One region of the Desulfocurvibacter africanus subsp. africanus DSM 2603 genome, then DNA from elsewhere that is predicted to be linked to it. Evidence: predicted binding sites of a transcription regulator. Region 1 holds the regulator's gene; each other region holds the start of a gene.
What was found. Region 1 encodes sigma-54, which starts transcription at its own class of promoters, with help from an activator protein. Its sites were predicted from a motif close to CTGGCACGGNNNNTGCTT; they were not measured.
Positions count from the first base shown of each region.

Region 2: the regulator sigma-54 is predicted to act here: its motif matches at 1,087-1,104, upstream of H585_RS0103395 (DUF8043 domain-containing protein).
Region 3: the regulator sigma-54 is predicted to act here: its motif matches at 987-1,004, upstream of H585_RS0119085 (TadE/TadG family type IV pilus assembly protein).

Region 1 is NZ_AULZ01000014.1:100,311-102,576, reverse strand. It holds gene lptB (LPS export ABC transporter ATP-binding protein) at 1-124, shown strand, start outside; gene rpoN (RNA polymerase factor sigma-54) at 329-1,771, shown strand; gene hpf (ribosome hibernation-promoting factor, HPF/YfiA family) at 1,803-2,266, shown strand, end outside.
Region 2 is NZ_AULZ01000002.1:252,169-254,434, reverse strand. It holds gene H585_RS0103400 (hypothetical protein) at 73-429, opposite strand; gene H585_RS0103395 (DUF8043 domain-containing protein) at 432-1,037, opposite strand; gene H585_RS0103390 (glycosyltransferase family 9 protein) at 1,232-2,266, opposite strand, start outside.
Region 3 is NZ_KE383873.1:302,961-305,226, forward strand. It holds gene H585_RS0119080 (CHASE4 domain-containing protein) at 1-608, opposite strand, end outside; gene H585_RS0119085 (TadE/TadG family type IV pilus assembly protein) at 1,031-1,591, shown strand; gene H585_RS0119090 (sigma-54-dependent transcriptional regulator) at 1,722-2,266, opposite strand, start outside.

The DNA of each region.
Region 1 (2,266 bases):
AGCCTACCTGGCCTACCAAGGCAGCATAATCCTGGAGGGCTCCCCAGAGCAGATAGTCTCCGATCCGAAGGCACAGCAGGTCTACCTGGGCCAAGGCTTTCGTCTGCAGGGAAGAGATATCTAAGAATCCTTGTCCCACAATGCTTCTCGCGTTCTGGCGCAATGGTTGCATACACACATCAAGTATGGCATGAATACACCCACGGCTGCCTGATGAAACTGTGGATACGCTTTCCCCGAAGCCCTTCAGGCCGCTTTATTTATACGGGAAGGCGTCACTGCACTGCCGTCGCGGCAACGAATCCTTCGTGAACGCCATTGGGAGATTATGGGCTTAGAACTACGACAACAACTCAAACTTTCGCAGCAGTTGGTCATGACTCCCCAACTGCAGCAGGCGATCAAGCTGCTTCAGCTTTCCCGGCTCGAGCTGCTCGATACCGTGCAGCAGGAACTCATGGAGAACCCGCTGCTCGAAGAGGGACAGGCCAGTGATCTTGGTAATGAGATCCAGGCCCTTGAGGTCCATGAGCCTGTTCAGGAAATTTCCAAGGATCGCGATGAGATTCTGACGCGTGAACTGACCCGCAATGCGGACTGGGAAGATTACCTCGGTGAGTTTTCCAGCTCGGGCAAGCAGATGCAGATGCGCGAGTCCGAAGTTCCCGAGGATGGCGTCAGTTTCGAGGCTCGCCTTTCCTCAAAGCCGTCCTTGGAAGGGCACCTGTTCTGGCAGGTGCGGCTTTCCGATTTCAGCGAAAAGCAGAAGCAAGTCAGCGAGATCATTATCGGTTGCCTGAGCCCGGCGGGTTACTTGCAGTCCACGGCCGAGGAAATCGCGGCCATGGCGCACACCACGCCGGAAGAGGTCGAGGTGATCCTGCGGCGCATCCAGCGTTTCGATCCCGTGGGCGTCGCAGCCAGGACCCCTCAGGAGTGCCTGCTGGTGCAACTCGATGTCTATGAACACAATGACCCCATACTGCGGGCATTGGTTTCCGAGCATCTGGAAGACCTGGAAAAACGGCGCTACAAACCTCTGGCTCGCAAATTCAAGATCACTCTCGATCAGCTCAAGGAGTACCTTGAGGTTCTGCAGACCCTGGAGCCCTTGCCGGGAGCCAGCTACTCCTCCACCGAGCCGTACTATGTCAGCCCGGACGCCTACGTATACAAATTCAACGATGAATTCGTAATCATGCTCAATGAGGAGGGCATGCCCAAGCTGCAGCTCAACTCCATGTATATGGACAGCCTGCAGGGTTGCAATTCCTCGGATAAGGAATACATGCAAGAGAAGATGCGCTCGGCAGTCTGGCTCATGAAGAGCCTTTACCAACGCCAGCGTACGCTCTACAAGGTCCTCGACAGCATTCTGCGCTTTCAGCGCGACTTCTTCGAGGAGGGGGTCACCCATCTGAAGCCCCTTATCCTCAAGGATGTAGCCGACGATATCAGCATGCACGAGTCCACGGTCAGCCGCATTACGACCAACAAGTATGTCGCCACGCCTCATGGCGTTTTCGAGCTGAAATTTTTCTTCAATAGCGCCCTGGACCTTGATGACGGCAGCCAAGTAGGCTCGGAGAGCGTCAAGGCGCTCATCAAGCAGCTCATATCCGACGAAAGCTCCAAGAGGCCTCTCAGCGACGAGCGCATAGCCGAGATTCTCAAGGAAAAACTCCAGGTGAATATTGCCCGCAGGACCGTGGCCAAGTACCGCTCGGCCTTGGGCATCGAATCCTCTTCCAAGCGCAAGCAAATCTTCTGATTTCTGCCAACCCCGCGCAAAAGGAGCAGGTATGAACATCCATTTCACGTTCAAGAACTTCGAGCCTTCCGAGCACCTCAAGAACTACGCGCGAACCCGGTTTGGCAAGCTCTCCAAGCATGGGATCAACAGTGCCGAGCTGCAGGTCAATATGAGTGTCGAGAAGCATCGGCACATGGCCGAAGTGGTTCTTTCCGGCGATAGTCTGCATCTGTCCGCCAATGAGGAATCACAGGACATGTACGCCACCATCGACATGGTCTTGGATAAGCTCGTGGCGCAAGTCAAAAAGAGCGGCGACAAGAAATCCCTGCGCAAAAAGCCCGGACAGACTTCGGTTCGCCTGGACGTGTTCAGTTATGCGCAGGCCGGTGACCGCAAGGAGCGCACCATCATCCAGACAGACAGCTATATCCCCAAGCCCATGGATGTGGACGAGGCGGCCATGCAGCTGGAGAGCCTGGGGTATGAGTTCCTGGTCTTCCACAATGCCGA
Region 2 (2,266 bases), on a different contig from region 1:
CGACGGGCCTCTGTCGCCATCCGCCGGTCAGCGGACAGCGCGTATTTCGTTATCGACACAGGAGGGTAGGCGTTAACCGTGCTTGCTGATGAAGCGGCTCTGGACTCCGGCTCCCCCGCGCACTCCGGACCTGTAGCCGTCCATACGTTTGCCTTCCTGCCTGGTCCTGAGCAAATCAGCCTTGACCTCTTCCCGCAGCCGCATGGCCTGGCTGGTGATTCGGTTATGAAGCTCCTGGAGTTCGCCAATCCTGTCCCGTAGAACTAGCGGATCACGGCCAGTCGTTTCCTGGGCCAAGGCGTTATTAATCAGATCGCCCCGCTCGTGCGCCAGCGCCTCGGCCTGCTCGATCTCGCCCGCCAAAAGGAACTCAAGTTCCCTGCGGCCCACATCCAAGGCCTGATCAAGCATCCGCAGGGACTCATACATGGCTAACCCTTGACCCGCGCGGCGATATCGCTACGGATGCCGGTCAACACGGCCTGCCACTTCTCCAGCGCCGGCACGAACTCGTATTCAAGCAAGTCGGAGAGCAGGATCCAGTCCTGATTTTCGACGACTTCCATGATCTCGGAGAACAGCTCCGACAGTTCTTCCATGCGCTGGCTCAGGTACTCGCTGTCCGTCATGCTGAACTCGTCGCGCAGCACGCCGACCATGGCCATGAAGTCGCGGGTCACGTCGATGAGATCCTGATACAGTTCCAGGGCTTCGGCATCGTCAGCTTGGCGGAACAGCTCCGCAATCTGGCGAGAGCCCGCGTACATGACCTTCTGGACCTTGAACAGCTCTTCCACAATATTGGCGGCCATCTCGGTCACGCCGACAGTGCGGATCTCGACGCTCTTGATGTCACGGACGCCGATATCCTCAGCCTGATGCGGATATATCTCGGAGAAGGCTTCTTCGTTCACCAGGACGTCCGTGACGATCCTGTTGCCCAGGGTTTCATCATCCATCACCTTGACGAGCAGCTGCTCGAGGTTGGCGAAGTTGCCGATGCTATGACCGGACTGCTGGCCGTCAATGACTATCATCAGAGTCCCTCCTGCATTTTTTTCTGCACAAATGCCTTTGCAAGTGACATATCAACTTTCATGCCAGTCTAGAGCAGATTGCTTTTATGACGCCCGCTCCGGCGTTGACGGCGCAAGTGAATTGCGCCTACGCCTACACGGCGGCAAGCCATGCCGACGCATGGCTTGCAAAGCATTTTCAAAAGCAAAATGCTCTATCTGACCAGGGAGCGCAGCCCCTGGAGCAATTCAAGATACCTCCGCAGGCAGGTCAACAGGCCTTGCATATCGGACGAACGCGCTTCCATTTCGAACAGAAGCATGCTTCCCAGCACCTTGAGCCGTCCGCTTTGGGCCAGCAAAGCCTGCAAACGTTGCCAGTATCCGAGAAATTTTGCCTTAAGGGCAGGCCTGGGCTCCCTGGCCAACAACGCGCCCTGGCTGGCCAGCAGAGTCAGGAGATCGCACGCGGCCCTCAGCTCCCCGGTCAAAATCGAATCCTCCATAACCGCTTCAGACCCAACGGTCGAAGGATCCACCTCCTGACCATCCAGGAAGCGGCTCAGGAAGCGGCGCTGCAACCTGACCCAGGCTGTTCGCGCATCGTCCGGAGCATCGGTGAGCGAGCGCAGGCCCATGAAGCCGGACGGCTCAACCTCGGCCAACCAGGCCCGCGTCCCAGGCGTTTGCGCCCGGCTCCACGCACCCTGTTCCAGCCGGGAACGCACCAGCCCGAATACTACATCCGGCTTGATGGCCTGACGGCAGGCCAGGCCATGTTCGCAGGTGATGCCGAATCCGCAAGGATGGCAGGCAAGCGCCGGCTCAAGACTCAGACTGCCCTGACGGTAAGGTCCCGTGTCCCATGGCTGTGCCGTGGCCAGGAAGATGGCGGCCACCGGCATGTCCAGTCCCGCGGCCAGGTGCATGGTCCCTGTGTCGTTGGTGACCAGCAGCCTGCAACAGGTCAATGTCGCGGCCAGGCTCGACAGGTTCGTACGACCGATGCGGTCCACATGAGGGTAGTCGGCCAGTGCGGAAAACCGCTCGGCCAGCGGCCGCTCGCCAGGGCTGCCCAGGAGCACGGGCGTCAGGGACAGTTTTTCCCACAGCAAGCGCCCCAAGCGGGCAAAATGTTCCAGGGGCCAGCGTCTGCGTTCCTCGCTGGCACCGAGTTGCAAGGCCACGAAGCCGTTGCTCCCGTGCGGCGCGTCGCCAGCCAAGGCCGTCCGTGTCGCTGAAACCTCCTC
Region 3 (2,266 bases), on a different contig from region 1:
AGATGGAAGCCTGCCTGAACCTTGCGACGCAGTGCTTCCAGGTACTCCTGATCCAGGTACAGGCCCATGGCCAGCCAGCCTCGGCTGGGGCCTTGCTTATGGCTGTTCAGGATGGGCGATACGGCCAGGAGCAGAGGCGCTTGATCCGTCGAGCAGATGCCCGTCAGGGGCTGCTCCCCTTTGCGGGCGGCCAGCATTTTTTTCATTTGGAGGTGGAAGGCGTCGCCCGGATCCATGGCCTGGCCGCTGCGCCAGTCCCAGGCTCCGCCGGTCACGAATTCGGCCTTGGCATCATAGATATGGATCATGTGCACGCGCAATTCGGCGAAGGCCGTCTGCGTCAGATTGGACTCGATAAAGCGGGCGTCAGGTGCGGATACGAAGGCATAGGTATCGTCCCAGATACCCCAGTCCGCCGCGGCGGACGCCAGATGGGCGAGTTCGTCCTCCAGGGCATAGACGCAACGCAACAGGTCTTTCCTGGCGTGTTCCTGTTCGAGTTTTTCAAACTCCGGGGAAACACACAAACGCTGTACGCTGAGAGTGATCACGGCGTAGGCGGCCGTGAGCAGTATCAGTATCAGGACCGCCTTGATGCGAAGGGACATGGCTTTGCTTGAGCAGAAAAGCCAGTGAAAGTAAAGGCGTGTGCCATCGGGCTGCCTGGCGGATAATACATGCTTCGTGGAGGAGGGTAGGCTGAAGGCCGCTAGGGTGCATGGGAAGTAAGCCGCTCTCGGCAGCGGCAATCCATCCTGGATGGTCTGGACCGCATGGGTTCTTGTCTGTTTCGGCGGAATGGGAAGCGGGTTGGCGCGGATAGCCGGTTGAATAATTTTTGCTGTATCCATGGGCAGTGGAGATGAAAAAGGGCGAGTTGAATAGTGCGAATGCATAAAGGATAAATCGTGGTGCCTCGCCACTCGGAAAATCGGAAAGTAGTGCAGTGGAGCAATCAGCGTCTCTATGCATGCATTGAAAATGCTTTGGCATGCACGTTGCTGTGTGGCATTCAAGGAGCGCTTTGAAGATGCATAATCAAATGCGTATCAGCGAAGATAAGAGAAAAGGACATAAAGTAATTCCTCGCAGCCTTGTTTTGCTGAGAGAGATGACGTTTATCCTTCCCCTCTTCTTGGTGGTCTATTGGGGAGCCTTGGAAGGGGGAAACATGATGTTGACCTGGATGACCTTGCAGACTGCTGCCCGCGAAGGGGCAATGACCGCCTTACAGCACGCCGACGGGACGGATTCCGAGCGCGTGGCGCGCATCATGGACGTGGTCAGCAATAAAGCTTCCTGGTTAAAGGCCGGAACGTCCGTCGTGCGGGTAAGCCACGAGCCTGGGGCTGCGGCGGAAGGGTCGCTTCAGGAGTGCGATCCCGACCGCGCGGGGGAAAAAATCCTGGTGCATATAGAGATGGCCTACAAGCCGCTGACTCCGCTGCTCGCAAGCATGTGGTCCGGGATAGCCTTGAGCGGCAAGGCTGCCGCGCTGCTCAAGGGGCAAGGGCAATCCGCTCCGTTCACGAGTGATCCAGGCGGCGAGGCTCGCCAGGAGAATCCCTGGTCCGCTATTCATTTGTATTGAATCAGGCAGGGAAAACGGCCGGCAGCAACTTTCGATCCTGAGCCGGCCTATGGTTCCGTCGTCCGGGCGTGAAACGAGACGGCTTTATGGGAACGGAGGCTCAGGCGTGAGACGGGTTGGAAACCTCAGGCTACTGCGCTTCGTATTCGTCGGATCCTATGGAATGCTTCTGGAGCTTGTTCCACAGATTCTTGGGGCTGATGCCCAGAAGCTGTGCGGCCTTGGTCTGCACGCCACTGGATCTCTTTAGCGCGCCGAGGATGAGATTCTTCTCCATCTGCTGCAAGGTATCGCGCAGGGACATGGCCTCGCCGGGAGTGATGGTCAGGACATCCGGCTCTGCCTGAGGCCTTTTCTGCAAAGCTATATTGACGTCTTGAGCCGTGATGATCGAGCCTTGGCAGAAGATGGCCGCCCGTTCCATGGCGTTGGCGAGTTGGCGCACGTTGCCGGGCCAGTCGTAACGGAAGAGTATGTCCATGGCCTCGGAGGATACGGAGGAGATGTCCGTTCCTATCTTCAGGTTCACTTCCTTGAGGATGTGGTTGATGAGCAGGGGGATGTCCTCCTTGCGCTCGCGCAAGGCAGGCAGATGAATCGTGGCGATGTTCAGACGGTAGTAAAGGTCCTCGCGGAACTTCCTTTCCTGTATGAGAGCGGGCAGGTCCTGGTTGG